DNA from 2 places in the Camelimonas abortus genome. Region 1 is predicted to be linked to the other one. Evidence: riboswitches for the same ligand, from Rfam matches in the RefSeq annotation. Region 1 holds a riboswitch; the other holds the start of a gene.

Region 1 (5,710 bases):
ACAGCCGGCATCCCGGCACGTCGGTGGTGACGATGGCCCGGCCGCAGGCGGCCGCCTCCAGCAGCGTGCGCGGCAGGCCCTCGCCGCCGCGTGACGGCAGCAGCGCCACATGATGGTCGCGCCACACGCCCGGTATGTCGCTGGTGCGGCCGCGCCAGCTGATCCCGGGCGTCTCGCCCCACGCCCGGAGCGTGGCTTCAGGAATCGCGCGCGGATTGGACGGGTCCGGCGCGCCGTACAGCGAAAGCGTCACGTCTGCTCCGCGCGCGCGCGCGCGGAGCACCGCCTCCACGGCGAGGTCAACGCCCTTGGACCACAGCATGCGCGCCACCACCGCCACGCGCAACGTCGGCTCTTCCGGCTGCGGCGCCGGCGTGAAAACGTCGGGATCGACGCCGGCGCCGCCGACGATCACCACGCGCGGATCGTCCGCGGTGAGGCCGAGGTCGGCGGCGTCGTCGGGGTTCTCCAGCAGATAGCAGGTAGCGGCGTTCTCCAGCGGACCGCGCACCAGGGCGCGGATGAGGCTGGCTGCGCCGCGGCCCAGCGCGTCGCGGCGCGCGCCGAGAAAGCCAAGGCCGGTGAGCGCGTACACCCGGCGCGACACCCCCGCCAGCCGCGCCGCCACGCCGCCCACGAGGATCGAACGCAGCGCGATCATGTGCAGGATGTCGGGGCGGACCTCGCGCAGTATGGCCGCGAGCCGCGCCACATTGGCGGCGACGGCGACGGGGTTGAGGCTGCGCCGCTCGGCCTCCAGCGGGATCACGCGCGCGCCGGTCGCCTCAATCGTCGCGCGGTGGTCGCGCACGCGGGTGATGACCGCCACCTCAAGCCCCATCTCCCGCGCCGCCCGCGCCATCGGCAGGAAGTGCGAGCAGAAAAACCAGTCTTCGGTCACCAGAAAGGCGAGGGTCGGCGCGCGCGCGCCGCCGGTCGCGGAAGCCGGGCCGGGAGCGCTGGCGGAAGGAGATGCGGGCAATTCTGTCGTCTCTGCTTTCTGTCTTCTCCGTCCGCGGCCGGCCCCGGGCCTGACGCCGGGCGCCGGAGCAGCGGGAGCGGGGGGCTCAGAACGCCTTGAAGGTGATCAGCGTGCGCGTGTCGGCGATGCCCGGAATGGGCTGCACCTGCTCGGCGACGAAATGGCCGATGTCGACGTCGCGGTCCACGTGGAACTTGGCGATAATGTCGAAGTCGCCGGCGATGGAATAGATCTCGGAGGCGATCTCGCGGTCAGCCAGGGCGCTGGCCACGTTGTATGTCTGGCCGAGTTTGCATTTGATCTGCACGAAGAAGGTCTGCATGCCTGCCGCTCGCTGGTTGCCGGGGCGCGCCCCCGCCCGCCGGGCGGGGCCGGCGCGTCCCTGACGCAGGCTGCGGAAAAGGCCTCTCGCCTTCGCCGCAGGATGCGCGTTGCCGGAAAAACGGGGGCGCGCGCCGGACGGTCCTGACGCCTCCCCGCCAATGCCGCCGGCGCGCGGCGCACATGTGGCCGCCGGCGCCGGCGACGCCCGTGGCGTTGTTAGCATGCGGCCCGGGCTGAAAGAAGCCGCGCCGTCCGGAAGCGGAAGGCGCGCCGTTCCGTCCCGTCGCCTCGCGGCCTCAGATCTGGTCCAGCGCCGCGTGCAGGTCGGCGATGAGGTCTTCGTGGTGCTCAAGCCCCACCGAGAGGCGCAGCAGCCCGTCGGTCACGCCCATGGCGGCGCGCGCGGCGTCGTCGAAGCGCTGGTGGGTGGTGGTGGCCGGATGGGTGATCAGGCTCTTGGCGTCGCCGAGATTGTTGGAGATCTTCACCACCTGCAGGGCGTTCATGAAGCGGAACGCGCCCGCCTTGCCGCCCTTCACCTCCAGCGCGATCAGGTTGGAGCCGCCGCGCATCTGCCGCCGGATCAGCTCCGCCTGCGGATGGTCCGGGCGGCCCGGATAGATCAGGCGCGTCACCATGGGGTGGCTGGCGAGCGCGTCGGCCACGGCCGCGGCGTTGGCGGTCTGCTGGCGCACGCGCACCGCCAGCGTCTCCAGCCCTTTCAGCATCACCCAGGCGTTGAACGGCGACATGGCCGGGCCAGTCTGGCGCAGGAAGTTGAAAACATGCGCCTGGATGAAGGCCTCCGACCCCAGGATCACGCCGCCAAGACAGCGCCCCTGACCGTCAATGTGTTTGGTGGTGGAGTAGACGACGCAGTCTGCGCCCAGCTCCAGCGGGCTCTGCCACAGCGGCGTCGCGAACACGTTGTCGACGACCAGCGTGCCGCCCACCGAATGGACGATGTCGGCCACGGCGGCGATGTCGACGATGCCAAGCGTGGGATTGGCCGGGCTCTCGATGAGGGCGGTTCTGGTGTTGGGCCGCACGGCGGCGCGCCACTGGTCGAGGTCCTCGCCGTCCACCAGCGTGGTCTCCACGCCGAAGCGGGGCAACAGCTCGTCGGTCAGCCAGCGCGAGGAGCCGAACAGCGCCTTCGCCGCCACCACATGGTCGCCGGCCCTCACCTGGGCGAGGATGGCGGCGGTGACGGCGGCCATGCCGGAGGCGGTGGCGCGGGCGGCCTCCGCCCCCTCCAGCGCGGCCATGCGCCGCTCGAACATCTCGATGGTGGGGTTGGAGAAGCGCGCGTACAGGTAGCCCTCGCTCTCCCCCCTGAAGCGCGCCTCGCACTCTTCGGCGGTCTGGTAAACGTGCCCCTGGGTGAGGAACAGGGCTTCCGACGTCTCGCCGTACTGGGACCGCAGCGATCCCGCGTGCACGAGGCGGGTTTCCGGATGAAGGGGGCGCTTGCTTGTCGTCACGATCGTCTCCCGACAGCATGGTCTCCGGCGGGCGGAAACCGGTGATCCGGCGTGCGCCGGCATCGCTCCGTCGGAGCCAGGGTGGGAGCACGCCGCCCCACGCCGCGACCCGGGCGGACATGAAAAAACCCGGCCAGGCGGGCCGGGTCGTCCTGAAAAGCGTCCTCGGCCCTTTAGCGAATTATTTAACGTGGCTGCAAGCCGGCCGGCCAAATCACCACGATGCGCCCGTGACTTACGCCTGCGCCCGGGCGACGTCAAGTCAGGGTCGCGCGGCGTTCCGGTCGCAGGTCGCCCGGGCGCCGCGCGGCGGCCCGTCGCGCCAGCCGCGCGTCAGTAAACCGGAGCGGTGATCACCCCGCTTTCCGTCGTCACCACCCAGAGGTCGCCGCGACGGCTGATGCCGAGGATGCGGCCCAGACCGCGCACGTACTGCCCCCGCCGCGCCTCGACGAGGCCGGAGCCGCGCCCCTCCAGCACGGCGACGCCGCCAGTGACGTTATGCAGCACCCAGCCGCGCACCGGAACGGCGGGCGCGGCGCCCGGCGGCTCCGGAACCGCCGCCGGCGGCAGCATGGCGACGCCGTCGTCCTCCGGACCGTAGCCTGGCCGCGGGTAGGGCTGCGGGCGCGGCGGGACCGGCGCTGGCGCGCGAGACGCGGCCGGAGCTGACGTCGCCGCTGGCGCGGAAGCGCCCGCGCTGCGCGGCGCCAGGCTCGCAACCCGCTGCTCCAGCGCCTCCAGCTTGCGGTTGATCGCGGCGATGCTCTCGCTGTTGCTGCGGCTGTCCGCCTGCTGGCCGGCCGGCGCGCCGCGCTGCTTCGCCAGCTCGGCCAGCTTCTGCTCGATGGCTTTCAGCCGGTCGTCGCCCTCCGCCGGTTGCGGGGCGGCGGCCAGTTTCTGCTCCAGCGCGTCAATACGCGCCGAAAGGGCGGCGATCCGGTCCGGTTCGGCGGCGCGGCTGGCGGCCTCCGCCCGCTGCTTCTCCAGTTCCTCCAGCGCCGTCGCCACCTTGCCGTCGCGGTCGTCGCTCCCCTGGGGGGCGGGATAGAACAGCGCCGTCACCGCCAGCGCCGCCAGCACGCCGCCGGCCGCGCCCAGCAGCGCGGCGCGCAGCGCGCCGCCGCCCGGGCCGACCGCCGCCGCGCCGGCCGCTTCGCGGTCCTTGCGTCCGGGCGACCAGTCAGCCTTCGGTTCGGCGGGGCGGCAGGGCGCGCCGGCGCGCTGGTCGCGGGTTACAACCGGCGTCGGCGCGGCGCCGTCGGCGACGGGCGTCGCGGCGGACGCGGGCGTTCCCTCGCCGGGGCCGCTCCCGTCCGTCCCACTCCCGGCGACAGGGGGCGCCGCGGCCGCTCCGGCTTCATTCCTGTCCGCGCTCCTGCTCCTGTCCGCGCCGCTGTCCGCAGGCTTCGCGCCGGAAGGCTTCGCCGCCGCAGACTTCCGCCCTTTCGCCGGGGACGGCGCGGCGTCGGCGGAGCCGCCATCCAGGGCAGGCGCTGCGTCCGCGGCGGCGCCCTTCGTCGCACGGCGGGCCGCCTTCGTGGCGTCGCGCCGTCCGGCGCCGGCGGTCTTCGCGCCGCCGTCGCCGGTCGCCTTGTTGGTCGCCTTGTCATTCTGGGGCCGGGAGGTGTCTCCGTCCCGGTTCTTCGCCTCAGCCATGGTTCACCGTTTTCCCGGTCGCGGGCGCCCGGTGGATAAACCGGGGCCGGCATGCGGACATCAGGATGATCGCGCCGCCCCAGGGCTGTCGCTGGGTAACGTGACGGCAGCATTCGTTGCGGTCAGGCAATGCGCGAGGGGCTTTCCGCCGGTTTCCGGCCAGCGCCCGGCGCGCCTTCCGCGTGTCCTGATAAAGCCGCCATTCCTGGCCGTTTCAGGGCGATGGCGCGGCGCCCATGCGCCGGCCGCCGGCCACGCGCCGCCGTCGCGCCGCCGCGCAGGGGCCCGCTGGCAGGGGCGCAGGCGAATCAGCGGCGCCAATTATCCTCCGTCCGAATGTCGAATTGTGGCGCCGGGCTGTTCACAACATGCTGTTGGACAATTGCCAGGGGCAGCGGCCCGATTCGGCGGCGCTGCCTTGACAAGTCGCTGGAAAGCAAGGTCATTAGCGTTCCCGCCAAGGTGTTGACGTATGCGTTTGCGTCAATCCTGCCGGGATCTGGACACGGGCCTGCGCCCGTTTTGGGAGGCCGAATATGGCGGAATTGGTCAATAAATGCGCCCGCGCCGGACGGTACGTCATGGCTGCTGTGGCGGCGTCGGCGCTGGTCGCTGGCGGCGCTTTCGCGCAGGCGACTGACAAGCCCGCAGCCGGGAAATTTTCGGACAACGTCGTGCGCATCGGCGTGCTCAACGACCAGTCCGGCGTTTACGCGGATTTCGGCGGGAAGGGCTCGGTGGCGGCGGCCCGTCTCGCCATTGAGGAGTTCGGCGGCAAGGTGCTCGGCGTTCCGGTCGAGCTGGTTGACGCGGACCACCAGAACAAGGCGGACATCGCCTCGGCCATCGCCCGCCAGTGGTATGACTCTGACAAGGTGGACGCCATCGTCGAGCTCACCACCTCGTCGGCGGCCCTCGCCGTGCAGCAGCTGACGCGCGAGAAGAAACGCATCAACATCGTCACCGGCGCGGCCACGGCGGAGCTCACCGGCAAGCAGTGCTCGCCCTACGGCTTCCACTGGGCCTTCGACACCTACGCCATGGCCAAGGCCGTTGGCGGCGCGCTCGTGGACAATGGCGGCAAGGACTGGTTCTTCCTGACCGCCGACTACGCCTTCGGCCATTCGCTCGAGGAGCAGACGGCGAAATTCGTGAAGTCGCGCGGCGGCCGCGTGCTCGGCCAGGTGCGGCACCCGCTGAACACCACTGACTTCTCCTCCTTCCTGCTGCAGGCGCAGAATTCGGGCGCCAACGTCGTCGG
Region 2 (5,710 bases), 1.6 Mb from region 1:
CAACGCCGGCAACCTGCGCGAGGTGGCGCTGTTCCCCATGAACCAGCGCGCCGAAGACCTGATGATGGGCGCCCCGTCGCCGGCGACGGCGAAGCAGCTGCGCGAGCTGCACCTGCGCCTGAACCTGCCGGAAAAGTAAGCCGGCGGAAGCGACGCGCCGCGCCCGCCGGCCACGGCGGGCGCCTGTTCTCGCCGCCCCCTGCGCGGATCCCGCCGTCGCGGGCCCCGCGCGCCCTGTGAGGTCATGGCCATGCCGGCGGACGGGCCAGCGGTCACCGCCATCGTCGTCGCCTGGAACAGCGCCGCCGTGCTGCCGGCCTGCCTGGCCGCGCTGGCCCGCGAGCAGGTGCCGGCGATCGTCGTTGACAACGCCAGCGCCGACGACACCGTCGCCGTGGCCGAGGCGCACGGCGCCCGCGTCATCCGCAACGCCCGCAACGAGGGCTATGGCCGCGCCAACAACATCGGCGCGGCGGCGGCGGACACCCCCTTCATCCTCATCATCAATCCGGACTGCGCCCCCGATCCCGGCGCCGTGGCGGCGCTGCTGGCGGCGGCGGAGCGCTGGCCGGACGCCGGCCTGCTGGCGCCGCGCATCATCGAGCCGGACGGGCGCCTGTTCTTCCAGCGCAGGTCGCTGCTGTCGCCCTATCTCGCCAATCCGCGCGGGCGCCCGTGCGCGCCGGAGGGCGACTGCTGCGCGCCGTTCCTCTCCGGCGCCTGTCTGCTGGCGCGGCGCGAGCTGTTCCTGCGTCTCGGCGGCTACGACCCGGACATCTTCCTGTTCTATGAGGACGACGACCTGTGCAGGCGCGTGGCGGAGGCGGGATTCGCCCTGGTGCACGTGCACGCCGCGGCGGCGCGGCACGGGCGCGGCAGGTCGGCGCCGCCGGCGCCGGGGCGCATCTACCGGGCCCGCTGGCACATGGCGTGGTCGGGCGCCCATGTGGCGCGCAAATGGGGCCTGCCGTCGCCGGCCCCGGCCACCTTCCTCGTCAACGCCGGCAAGACCCTGCTGGCGCTGTTCAGTTTCCGCCGCAGCCTGATCGAGCGTTACGCCGGCAGCGCCGCCGGCGCCCTGGCGTTCCTCGCCGGGCGCAGCGCGCTCGCCCGCGAAGGGCTCACGCCGGGCGATCCCGCCAGCCGCCAGCCGCAATTCAGGTGACGGCGACCATTGTTGCCCCAGCGTCGCCGGCGTGCATATTGCGGTGACGTTCGTACAGGGGGGCGACAGCCATCAATGACACATGCCCGTACTGCTGAGGCGGGCCGGCGACCGGGCGGGCGCCTGCCCGGCGCCGGCCAGCCGGTTCCGGTGGAGACGGCGGTGGCGGCCGAGCCGTGGCGCGGCGGCCTGCTGGGCGCGCCGACCGTGGCCGAGGCGTCTCTGGGCCGCGCCAACAATTTCACGCTGCTGCGGCTGGCGCTGGCGCTTCTGGTGGTGATTTCGCACGGGTTCAGCGTCGTTTCCGGCGACGTGGCCGACGAGCCGCTCCACCGCCTCACCGGGCACACGCTCGGCTCCCATGCGGTGAACGGCTTTTTCGTCATCTCCGGCTACCTGGTCACCATGAGTTTCGACCGGCGCGGCTGGCTGGACTATCTGCTGGCGCGGGCGCTGCGCATCGCGCCGGGGCTGCTGGCGGCCACCGCCTTCGTCGGCCTCGTGCTCGGCGCCTGCATGACCAGCCTCGATCCTGTCGCCTATTTCACTGCGCCCGGCCTCTGGCGTTTCCTGTGGGAGACGGCCTTCACCTACCGCAGCAACACGGCGCTGCCGGGGGTGTTCGAGCACAATCCGTTCCGCTTTCCCATGGGGACAGTGTGGACGCTGCGTTATGAGGTGCTGTGCTACGCCGGCGTGTTCCTGCTCGGCGTCGCCGGCCTGCTGCGCCGCCGGCGGGTGACGGTGGGGCTGCTGGCGTTCCTCGTCGGCAGCCTGCTGGCGCTGGACGCTTTCGTTCCTGACGCCAGCCTGCGTGACCAGACCATGCTGCGCCTGCCGCTGCTGTTCGTGGCCGGGGCGGCGTTCCACCGGCTGGGCGGGGCCATCCGCCTGTCGCTGCCGCTGGCGGTGCTGCTGGCCGCGCTCACCGTCCTGGCGCACGGCTCCTTCGCCTACAACGCGCTGCTCTACCTGACCACCGCCTATGGCGTGATGTGGCTGGCGCTGGTTCCGGTCCGTTCCTGGCTGCCGGAGCCGCGCGACGACATATCCTACGGCGTCTATCTCTACGGCTGGCCGCTGCAGCAGACGCTGCGGGCGCTGCTGCCGGACCTGGGGCCAGTGGCGCTGCTGGTTCCTTCCGTCGCGGCGTCCGTGCTGGCCGGCTGGATCTCCTGGCGGGTGGTGGAGCGGCCGGCGCTGGCGCTGAAGCGCCGGCTCATGGGCGGCGCGGACGCGCGCTGACTGCTGCGGGCGCCAGCAGGCCGGGCGCAAAAAAGGCCAGGCGAACGCCTGGCCTTTCGCCGGTCCGGCGGCGGCGCCGGTCAGGCGCCGGGTTTGCCGATCTCGTTCACGTCGAACGGCGTGGTCTGGTACATCTCGTTGATCCAGTTGCCGAACAGCAGGTGGGCGTGGCTGCGCCAGCGGTTGCGCGGCGTCTGGCTGGGGTCGTCGTCCGGGAAGTAGTCGTGCGGGATCTGGATCGGGAGGCCGGCTTCCAGATCGCGGAAGTACTCCTCGGCCAGCGAGGTCGAGTCGTATTCGATGTGATTGAACATGTGCAGCGACCGGTGCTTCGGGTCGTGCAGCAGGCACAGGCCGGCGTCGGGATTCTCCGCCAGCACGCTGATGCCCGAGGCGGCCGGAATGTCGGCGCGCCGCACCTCGGTCCAGCGCGACACCGGCACCGAGAAATCGTCCGAGAAGCCGCGCAGGAACGGCGAGCCCGGACACAGGTTGTTGTGCCGGTAGACGCCGAACGCCTTCTGCTTCAGCTCGTATTTCGGCATGCCGTGGAAGTGGTGCACGGCCGCCTGCGCGCCCCAGCAGATGTTGAAGCAGCGGTGCACGTTGGTCTGCGTCCAGTCGAAGATGCGGCGCAGCTCGTCCCAGTAGTTCACCTCGTGGAAGGGCAGGCGCTCCACCGGCGCGCCGGTGATGATGAAGCCGTCGAACTTCTCCCCGCGGATCTCCTCCCACGTGCGGTAGAAGGCGATCATGTGCTCGGGCGGGGTGTTGCGCGGCGTGTGGCTTGAGATGCGCACCAGCGTCATCTCCACCTGCAGCGGCGTGGCGCCGATCAGCCGGGCGATCTGCGTCTCCGTGCGGATCTTGTTGGGCATCAGGTTCAGGAAGCCGATGCGCAGCGGACGGATGTCCTGCCGGATCGCGTCGGTCTCGCGCATCACCATCACGCCTTCGGCCTCGAGGGTGCTGAACGCGGGCAGGTCGTCAGGCAGTTTGATCGGCATGGGACGCAACCATCATGTTCCTCGCCGGTCGGGTGACCGGAGTGCGGGCAGGTCGCCTCTTCGTCAGGGGAACAGGTTGCGGTGGCTGGTTTCCGTATAGTTGCCGGCTGGCCACATCCTCCCCGTGGGCGGGGAGCGCCACCTTGCCCGGAAGAGGCAGGTTGGCGTTGGGACTGATCCCAACTCCTGATGTTGCGCCCTGTGTATTCCGGAAATGGCCCGCGCACAAGGGGAGAGACCGCGCGGCCGGCGCCGGACCGGCGGGCGCGTTCAGCCGGTGACGGGCTCTTCGCCGGCGCGGATGCGTTTCACCGCGGCGCAGAAGGCGCGCACGTCCGGCCCCTGCAGCAGCGGCAGCAGGCGCTGCACCTGTTCCTTCGGCAGGTCCCACCAGGCGCTTTCCAGCAGCGCCTCAATGTCGCGGTCGCTGAAGCGGTAGCGGATGATCCGCGCCGGATTGCCACCGACGATGGCGTAGGGCGGCACGTCCTTCGTCACCACCGCCCGCGCCGCCACCACCGCGCCATGGCCGATGGCGACGCCCGAGAGAATGATGCAGCCGGAGCCCAGCCACACGTCATGGCCGATGCTCACCCCGCCGGCGGTGGCGTGATAGTCGCTCTCCGCGCCGGGCCACACGTCAGGAAAGGCCGGGAAGGGAAAGGTGGACACCCAGTCGGTGCGGTGGTTGCCGCCGAGCAGGATCTCCACCTTGTCGGCGATGGAGCAGTAGCGGCCGATGCTGAGCGGCGCGCCGGATTCGGCGAAGCGCACCTTGGGCCGGCCGTAGCTGTAGGCGCCGATCTCGAAGCCGCGCTTCTTCGCCAGCTTCTTCAGGTGGACGCGTGTCTCGTTGTGCGGATTCAGCAGCCGTCCGATCAGCCCCATTGCGCTCCATCCCCCCCCCCCCCCCCCCGCGGACCGCGCCGGCCGCCGCGCGGCCGCGGGCGCCGTCCCGAAACAGACCGGGCGTCGCAGGTCGCGACGCCCGGCATGATTATGCCAAAGCAGGCCGGGCGAAAACCCCGGCCGCCGTCACCGCGGCCCCGCCTGCGCCTCCGCCTGAACCTGGAGCTGGCGGAACAGCGCCTGCGGATCGCCGGCCAGCGCCGGCCCGACGATCTCGCCGACCGGGTCGCCGGCGGGGTTCTTCGAGGTCAGGGTGACGCTGAGCGAGCCGCTGCGGCGGATGAAGTCGCCGAGGGCGCGGGAGAGCTCGAGCGCGCCTTCGCTGGCGCCCAGCACCGAGGGCAGAAGCAGCTGCGCCAGCGTCGCCCAGCCGGCGCGCACCGCGCCCGGCTCGCCGTTCTGCTCCTTCGCCTGCAGCGCCGCGAACCGGCCGCCAAGGCCGCCGTCGGTGACGTTCAGGGTGAGTTTCTTCAGCCGCGCCGCCATCAGCGCCGCCTGGGCGCGGTCGGCGTCGGCGCTGAACAGCTCGCTGCTGACGTCGCCGAGCAGGCCGCCGAGACGCGCGCCGCCCATGTCGGCGACGCTGAACGACACGTCGCCGATGCGCAGGGTTTTCGTCGCCGCCTCCCAGGAGCCTTCAACCCGCGCAGAGAAGTCGACGCGGTCGTAGCCCATGGCCCGCAGCCTGCGCACGGCGTCGTTCAGGGCGTCCGCGTCGTCGCCGCCGTCCGGGGCCTCCGGCGGCAGGTCGACGACGAGGCTGTCGAGGCGGGCGTCGATGCGGGTGGGCACGCCGTTGACCGGATCCTGATAGGAGCCGTCATAGGCTTTCAGCGTGAACTTCACCCGGCCGGACGGCCTGTCGCCGGGAATGTCCACGGCGAGGCCGCCGAGGCTGAAGCGGCCGGAGAAGGCGAGGGCGGAGAAGGCGTCGTCGGCGCCGGCGCCGCGCTCCGCCGCCTCGGCCACGGCGCGGAGATGGCGGGCCAGCGCCGGGGCGCCGAGGCCGGAAAGGCTGGCCGAGGCCAGCGCCACCTCGCCGCCGTCCGGCGTGGAGGTCTTCACGCCCGTCGCCGTCAGGGCGCCGGAGTCTCCGCCGGTGACGGCGATGCGGGCGACGGCGCCGCGCACGCGCCTGCCCGCCGCGCCCTCCGCCTTTTCCCCGCCGTCCTCATCCGCGTCCGCGGGGACCGCAAGGTCGAAGCTGAGCCCCTCCAGCGCGCCTTCGCCAAGGGAGAGCGCCCCCACCAGCTCGGCCATGTGGCGGAAATAGGCGGCGCGCTCTTTCGGCGGCAGCGCCTCGGGATCCTTCACCTTCTCGATCGCTGCGCCCAGCGCCAGCAGCGGCTGGCTGGTCAGGCCCATGCGGAAATCCCGCCCCGAC

Evidence for each region. A riboswitch is a leader RNA that binds a small molecule or an ion and turns the genes downstream of it on or off. The one in region 1 is predicted to bind S-adenosylmethionine.
Region 2: another riboswitch for S-adenosylmethionine. It lies ahead of metA (homoserine O-acetyltransferase MetA); the one in region 1 lies ahead of ACFFJB_RS13190 (O-succinylhomoserine sulfhydrylase).

The regions. Positions count from the first base shown of each region.
Region 1 is NZ_JBHLWR010000006.1:2,513,645-2,519,354, forward strand. Features, by position in the region: gene ACFFJB_RS13180 (glycosyltransferase family 4 protein) at 1-982, opposite strand, end outside; gene ACFFJB_RS13185 (Lrp/AsnC ligand binding domain-containing protein) at 1,068-1,304, opposite strand; gene ACFFJB_RS13190 (O-succinylhomoserine sulfhydrylase) at 1,603-2,790, opposite strand; SAM riboswitch at 2,944-3,021, opposite strand; gene ACFFJB_RS13195 (hypothetical protein) at 3,124-4,449, opposite strand; gene ACFFJB_RS13200 (ABC transporter substrate-binding protein) at 5,031-5,710, shown strand, end outside.
Region 2 is NZ_JBHLWR010000006.1:906,726-912,435, forward strand. Features, by position in the region: gene aspS (aspartate--tRNA ligase) at 1-139, shown strand, start outside; gene ACFFJB_RS06395 (glycosyltransferase family 2 protein) at 251-1,165, shown strand; gene ACFFJB_RS06400 (acyltransferase family protein) at 1,241-2,410, shown strand; gene metA (homoserine O-acetyltransferase MetA) at 2,491-3,417, opposite strand; SAM-I-IV-variant riboswitch at 3,504-3,615, opposite strand; gene ACFFJB_RS06410 (CatB-related O-acetyltransferase) at 3,688-4,305, opposite strand; gene ACFFJB_RS06415 (aq_1923 C-terminal domain) at 4,453-5,710, opposite strand, start outside.